Regions from separate parts of the Paenibacillus sp. FSL E2-8871 genome, predicted to be linked through region 2. Evidence: riboswitches for the same ligand, from Rfam matches in the RefSeq annotation. Region 2 holds a riboswitch; the other holds the start of a gene.
What was found. Region 2 has a riboswitch for cyclic di-GMP ahead of NYE25_RS23455 (choice-of-anchor A family protein). Riboswitches for the same ligand answer to the same signal wherever they lie in the genome.

Region 1 (3,969 bases), 730 kb from region 2:
ATTACCCGTTGATTAAGGAACAATTGATGCTGCTGCAAATGGACCGTTTATTTTTATCGAATCGGTTATTACATGAAATGAAATTTCATGATGCGAGAGCGCGTGCGATATTTACGCTAAGAAGACTATACCAAAGATTCGGAGTAGAGGAGCAAGGCAAACAGAGGATTGATCTTCGATTGACCCATCAGCAGTTCGCGGATATGATCGGAACGTTAAGGGAGACGGCTACCCTTGTGCTTAAAGATCTGCAAGAGCAAAAGATTATTGATATTCAACATCAGCAGATCACCGTGTTAGACCCGACGTATTTACTAGAGTATACGGATTTCGATTGAGAAGAGCAGTTCCGGGATCTTTTTCAGAGAATTGATTGTTAAAGGGGTTATGAATGTGGCATGTAATCATTGTGTAGTAAGAGAACTGAGTTTTGAAATCAAGGCTCATGGTGAGCTTAATCTAAGGATTTTACCTGAGGTTATTCATCACTTGAGTAGAAGTAATACGATACATAAGGTAGAAGAAAATGTGATTACGATTAAGGAGGCTGGGGTGCGGGATTTTCTAGATTTCTGTAATGACCATATGGAGTCGGAGCAGGTTGAATTCCGTATAGATGACCAAACATGGAGACCTCTATCCGAATTACCCACTGTACTTGATATGGAGTGGATTGATGAGGTTATAACTAAGGGTTTAGTTACTTGTCACTTCCAACCGATTGTGAACGTACGGGAAGATATTTTTGCATACGAGCTCCTATCCAGATTTAAAAAAGAAGATGGGTCCCGTATCTATCCTAATGAGATTTTTGCGGCGGCACGAAATCGTGGGCGTTTATATGCTTTAGACCGGTTATGTAGAATGACTGCTGTAAAATATGCTGCACCCTTAAATAAAAAAACCTTTATTAATTTTATCCCAACGTCGATCTACGCGCCAGAGTTCTGCTTAAGATCAACCGTTGAACTGGCCAATCAATTAGGCGTCGATCCCTCTCTTTTTGTCTTTGAAGTTGTTGAGACGGAGAAAGTGGATGATCTCGCTCATTTGAAAGCTATTTTGACATATTACAAGGATCGGGGATTTGAATACGCTTTAGATGATGTTGGCGAGGGCTTCAGCACGATCGAGATGTTGTTGGAGCTTAAACCCCATTACATGAAGCTGGATATGAAATATGTTCAGGGTGTGTCCAGCGATCTGAACAAACAGAAAATAGCTAAACAATTTTTAGAAAAAGCTTTAGAAATCCAATCCGTTCCTTTAGCAGAAGGTGTGGAGTTTAGAGGGGACTTTGAATGGCTTAAGCAGAGTGGTTATCAGTTGTTTCAGGGATATTTATTTGGAAAGCCTGATCCTATTCCCAAACAGTGATCCTAATGAGTATAACTCCGTCTAGAGGATGAGGTGAATTTCAGGTCAGAGTCTGAGTACAGCCAACCCCCGGGGTTGTATAATTAAGGTAATTGAGAAGGGGGACGGGATGGATATGAAATGGCATAAGTACATCACACGCTGGGCGGATTCTAGAGGGTTAGGTGGACGAGAAATTGATTATCAATGGCCGTCTCCATCATTTCCGGTGGTAAGTATTCGCAGCAATTTGGGTCGATACTCAGGTCAGGGGTATGGTCACGGAAGCAAGCCACAAGTGAAGACAGCTGTTGGATTAATTGCCATTGGAGATATAGCTGTTGGCCTGATTTCCATAGGTGCGATAAGCGTAGGGGTTCTATCCGTGGGTGCAATATCACTAGGAATGTGGTTAGCCCTTGGAGCGATAGCAATTAGCTGGCTTGGCTTCGCAGCTGGGGCGATTGCCATTGCAGGAGTGGCTGTAGGAGCGATCGCGATAGCCGAAAAAGCGTTGGGAGCTGTTGCCATAGGTGATACGGCATTTGGGGCGGTAGCCATAGGACGAATTGCTGGGGGAGCAGTAGCTATTGGCCAATGGGCATATGGTCTAATCGCAGTTGGCGAGCATGGCTTCGGATTAATTCCCATCACGGGCGATGTGTGGAATTGGTTCCGGCGTTTGTTTGGTGCGGGGAGTTAAGTAGACCTCCAGTCCTAAAGTGTCCTCTCTCTTCCGGGATAGTCGATAAATAATATCTATCACGATAGAAAAAGTAATTGCAATTACCTATTCGGATTTCATACCAATTAATCATGCGATCAGATGTAGCGTTATGTTACTCTTTGTAATGTATTCGAAACTTCATAGGCAAACCTATGGAAATGTAGGGACGCAAAGCTATAGGGACTAAGGTTATCATAACTATTGTCAGCCAGCTGCCAAAGAGTGTATTACGCTTTTTGTTAAAGTTTAATAAAAATTAAGTCTTAGTTTTTATGCGACTTTATACGCAATCAAGCTACTCTTTTGGGGTAGTTTTTTTTGTGCCTATTTTTAGGCACGGAAGAGATTCATATTACATCTGGGGGGTAGAAAAGATGAAAAAAATGATTGCGATCGCTACATCGGCAGCCATGTTAGCTAGTTTTTCGAGTGAGGCAGGTTATGCTTTAGCAAGTGATGTAAGCAAGGTAAGTGTAGTGAACACTGTAGTACAAAGCAAGGCTGACCTATTCAGCAATGCGTCAGTTATTCCTTTTGATCTGTACGGCAAGGCTATCCTAAGCGCTTATAATGATGTTTTTAGAATGAATCCTGCGAATATTAAATCCATTACCAATAACGGTGGCAACTACTCAGGTTCACCTATAGCTAAGGCTATGGATGGCGATATGAGTACGCATTGGGAAACGGGCAAACCGAACAGTTCAACGTTTACGAATGAGGTTGTCTTTGTTTTCAATGAGTCCACTGAATTAAATAGAATCGTATACGCTGCAAGACAATCCAGTGCAAAGGGGAAGGGGTTTGCTCAGGAATTTGATATTTATGGCTCAACTACGGATGCAGGCGATTATACGCTAGTATCCTCTGGAGAATATAAAGGCGGAGCAGGTGACGTAGTAGAGATTCAGTTTGCACCTACAGCCTTCAAGAGACTTAAATTTGTCTTCAAAAAAGCTAACCAAGATTGGGCGAGTGCAGCTGAGTTTTCTTTTTACAAAGAAGATACCGTATCCGCTAAAATGAAAAATTTATTTACAGATGATACCTTGAGTCAAGTTAGCGCAGCATTTAATACGGTGGAGAAATTAACGGCTTTAGAACAAGACGTGCAGTCACATCCACTGTACGCGCAGTTTCAAGCAGATATAGAGAATGCAAAAGTACTTCTGGAGAACCATCAAATAGAGGCAACAGCGGCTAAGGTTTCGAAGCTAAAAGGCTATGGTACAGCATACGAAAATGCCTATAGCGAAGCTTATAGAATGCCCAACTCAAACGTATCAAAAGTAACGGTGAACGGTGGGAGCTATCCAGGTACGAAACCGGAATACATGCTCGATGACCAGCCGAATACACACTGGGAAACGAACAAAAACAATGATGACAGCTTCACGAATGAAGTCGTGTTTGAATTAGCGCAAGCGAAAGTACTAGATAGATTGGCTTTTCTGGCTAGAGATAATCGTAAAGGCTTCCCAGAGGCTTTTGAAATTTATGCATCAGAAACAAGTAAGGGAGAGACCTTCCAGCTCGTATCTAGCGGAACCGCGACTAGTACGAATGACTTTCTGGAGTTTAAATTCGAACCTACAAAGTTTAAAAGATTGAAATTCAAGTTCACAAAAGCCAATATCAACAGACCCTTTGCAGCTGAATTTAGATTTTATACAGAGGATAAAGTAAGTGAAGCTGTAAATGGTATTTTCACAGATGGCACGATGAGTGCGGTTGTTCCTGCTTATAATAGCGCCAATGCAATCAATGAATTAGAAGAAGCGGCAAAAGTACATCCGCTCTATCCAATCCTGAAAGATTCTTTGGATTTAGCTATGAAGCTAGTGAATGGTGAAGTTCAAACCGAAGGCACCATCATTGAGGCGGAA
Region 2 (3,969 bases):
GTAGGAAGTACGGATTACTTAAAGAAATTGGATATCAGTTCGCAAGGCTATGTTGAATTTATCGAAAATATGTAATTAGAATTGAAACAAAAAGCAGCATTTTCATTAATGGAAATGCTGCTTTTGTCATAAGTTGTCGTTAAATCGTAAAAGGTATGGTTATCTCTTGCGCGGCTGGAACGAAGTTTTTCTCTCCCCAAGTGCACATCATATCCAGCACCGGAATAAGCGATTGGCCCTTCTCGGTCAAGGAATACTCAACTTTAGGGGGAATCTGGGGGAATTCCTCGCGCCTGACGAGACAGTCGGCTTCCAGTTCTTTCAACATAACGCTTAACGTCTTAAAAGGTATTGTGCCGATACCCCGTTGCAGTTCATTGAACCGCACGATCTTGTTTTCAGAGAGATAGTAGAGAATAGTCATTTTATATTTACCACTAATGATAGACAAGGTGTAGCCAAAGCTAGTGTCCTTCTGCTGAATGCCAGGTGGTATACAGATTTCATCACTCATGGGCTAGTACCCTCCTTCAGAAAATATTCAACGAAAAGGCAAACGCCTGTTGTCGCTCCGTACTCAGGTCCCGACTTTATTATGTTTTCAACCTGCTATCAAGTCATCCTGCGAGCAACGAACTCACTATATCATTTTGAAACGATTAGTTCAAAGCACTCGTGGCTAACTATCAATCGGATAGCCTAAGCTACGAATTGAAGTTTTTTAATGTAATTTTCATGTGAGCATCATCTTATTTTCAGGTTCAAGGTATATATTGAAGACACCAAACACCCCCCAGTGTTTTGTGGTATAAATCTCTCAGGTCTTGCCAACTCCCATGGTAAGGCCTATTTTTTTGTTCGCTAATTAAATGGGGGAGGGGGGCAGCTTCTTCGCTACTTCACTTAATCTGATACTGCTCTTCATAGCTCTTAAAAGATGAAATATCCAGACCGAGATATCTGCGCATATGAATGGCAGCTTGGGCAGCGACAATGTCGTTTAACAGCAGCATTCGTTCATGGTAGCCACGACATATAAATTTGGCTTCTATCCCCGTGTTAAGTCTGTTCTGCTCATAAACCTTGATTCCCCGTTTTCTCATCTCTGAACGAACATCTCTTAGATCTGTTGTAGCAACTGCTGCGGCTGTTTCAAGAACCTCCAGATAGGGGGTGGGTGTTCGTAAATGTGCAGATAGAATGGCGGAGTCCCGTTCGAAAGCTGATAAAATCATCGGAAGCAATAAATAAGATTTCACCAGCATGTTGTCCCTGCTTTCAGCTCTATTCATGAATCTCATCACCTCTAATAGGAACGTATATTCGTATTCTACCCCGATATTCCAAAAATAATCAATGGTATTTCTAAACAGCTAGTCCAATGTGATTTAATTCACAACTAAATTAGAAAGAATAAAATATATTAAAATTGTAATAATAAAAAATAATGTTTCAGACTTATATAAAGGGAGAATTAGGATGAATGAGGAAGGAAGTCTCCGCCGTGGAATGGTATTTGGTTTGATTCTAAGTATTCCATTATGGATATCGATATTAGGTTGGATAAAGTTACTTTAAAATTAAAGGAAAACCTTTGTGTGAAGCGCCTTTAGGCGCTTTTTTTTGTGCTTGCTTACGCGTATGAATATCAAAAGGAATTGATTGACAATTGTGGGGATGGAGCGCTAAACTATTATTAGTTCAAAAGTATTAAAAGTCATAGACGATTATTTAATAGGATGCTTAAAATGCTAGTTCTAATCTGCAAGTCAATACATATATTATCATGATAATAGCAAACCGCCTGAAAGGGTGGGACGCAAAGTCCAGGAGTCTAAAGTGTCTTAAATGCGCTATGACCGTCCGACTGCCATGAGAAGGGAATTCCACTTCTTTTTTGGCGGTCTTTTTTGTTGTTAGGTCCTTTAGAGTTTCTGGTAATTATTCTGATTGAATATAAATCATAGATTTAGGAGGTGTGCTTTTTGAAAAGAAGAATGAAACCGCTGCTAGCACTAATATTAGCGGGGATTTTGACAGTAGGTAGTGGTCTTTCTGGAGGTCACTTGGTAAATGCGGCTGGGGAGGTGCTTCCCTATACTCCTACACCTGTGTTAGGTATTGCAGGGAATTTTAATACTTTTATTTTTGGCGATTTCAAACAATCTAATGATCAGGTTCATGGGCGCCTTGCGGCCAAAGGTAATATTACTTTGCAGAATTACGGCGTATCCAAGGATAATCCAGGTGGAGATGTTCTTATTGCTGGTAATGACATCAGTTTTACTAATGGGACTGTTCATGGAGCATCCGTTTATGGTGGTGTTTTTTCCAGCAACGGTGTAGATCTTAAAGAACCAGCGAGAAAAGGGACTCCTATTGATTTTGATGCTGAAGAGCAATTTCTTATTGGACGTTCTAATGAATTCTCTTCGCTTGCTACAATAGGAACTTTCAAAAAGGAATATGGGAAAATAACGATTGATGCTCCGGAACCATTTAACGTTCTTAATCTTAGTGCTGCCGATTTCGCTGGTGCTAATGGCTTACAGTTTAATATTGCAAATAGCGCCACAGTTATCATTAACGTTAGCGGAAGTTCAGTTAACATTCCAAGCTTTCAAATCTGGGGAGGTAGCCCTAACAAGGTATTATTTAATTTTTATGAAGCTAGCACTGTTGACATTGGAAGTTTAACAATAGAAGGAACTATCCTAGCTCCGCTTGCAAAAGTAACTTATAATTCCGGTGAACTGCATGGGACGCTGATTGCAAAGGGATTTGCTGGTGGGGTGCAGATGCATTGGTATCCATATGGAGGGGAAGAACCACCTCCAACGCCAACGCCGACCGTGACGCCAACACCAACGCCGACCGTGACGCCAACACCGACGCCGACCGTGACCCCAACACTGACACCAACCGTGACGCCAACACCAACGCCGACCGTGACGCCAACACCGACGCCGACCGTGACCCCAACACCGACACCAACCGTGACGCCAACACCAACGCCGACCGTGACGCCAACGCCAACGCCGACCGTGACGCCAACACCAACGCCGACCGTGACGCCAACACCGACGCCGACCGTGACACCAACACCGACGCCGACCGTGACGCCTACGCCGTGCGTGACACCGACACCGAAGCCAACACACACACCAAAGCCAACACCGACACCGAAGCCGACACACACACCAAAGCCAACACCGACACCGAAGCCAACGCACACACCAAAGCCAACACACACACCAAAACCAACACCAACGCCGATCGTGACGCCAACACCAACGCCGATCGTGACGCCAACACCAACGCCGATCGTGACGCCAACACCAACGCCGATCGTGACGCCAACACCAACGCCGACCGTGACGCCAACACCAACGCCGACCGTGACGCCAACACCAACGCCGATCGTGACGCCAACACCAACGCCGACCGTGACGCCAACACCAACGCCGACCGTGACGCCAACACCAACGCCGACCGTGACGCCAACACCAACGCCGATCGTGACGCCAACACCAACGCCGACCGTGACGCCAACACCAACGCCGACCGTGACGCCAACACCGACGCCGACCGTGACGCCAACACCAACGCCGACCGTGACGCCAACACCAACGCCGACTCCGTCGCCGGAAGTAACGCCAACACCGACACCATCGTCGGAAGTGACGCCAACACCGACATCGTCGTCGGAAGTAACGCCGACACCGACACCTTCATCAGAAGTGACGCCAACACCGACGCCAACGCCGGAGCCTCCGGTGTTCCCGACACCAACACCATCATTTGTAATTGGTACTATCATTGTTAATGATGATCCTGTGCCGCTGGGCCCTGTAGCTTCGTCGACTCCAGCACCAGTACCAACACCAACACCGTCGAGCAACACAGAGGTACTTGTTGATGATGATGAGATTCCATTAGGACCAGTATTGACAGTAACACCAACGCCGT

Region 1: another riboswitch for cyclic di-GMP. It lies ahead of NYE25_RS20195 (NPCBM/NEW2 domain-containing protein); the one in region 2 lies ahead of NYE25_RS23455 (choice-of-anchor A family protein).

Annotation. Positions count from the first base shown of each region.
Region 1 is NZ_JBBOBV010000001.1:4,457,129-4,461,097, reverse strand. Features, by position in the region: gene NYE25_RS20210 (Crp/Fnr family transcriptional regulator) at 1-338, shown strand, start outside; gene NYE25_RS20205 (EAL domain-containing protein) at 388-1,377, shown strand; gene NYE25_RS20200 (hypothetical protein) at 1,487-2,059, shown strand; cyclic di-GMP riboswitch class I at 2,217-2,303, shown strand; gene NYE25_RS20195 (NPCBM/NEW2 domain-containing protein) at 2,458-3,969, shown strand, end outside.
Region 2 is NZ_JBBOBV010000001.1:5,185,732-5,189,700, forward strand. Features, by position in the region: gene NYE25_RS23440 (NAD(P)H-dependent oxidoreductase) at 1-75, shown strand, start outside; gene NYE25_RS23445 (winged helix-turn-helix transcriptional regulator) at 140-514, opposite strand; gene NYE25_RS23450 (hypothetical protein) at 900-1,292, opposite strand; cyclic di-GMP riboswitch class I at 1,785-1,875, shown strand; gene NYE25_RS23455 (choice-of-anchor A family protein) at 1,986-3,969, shown strand, end outside.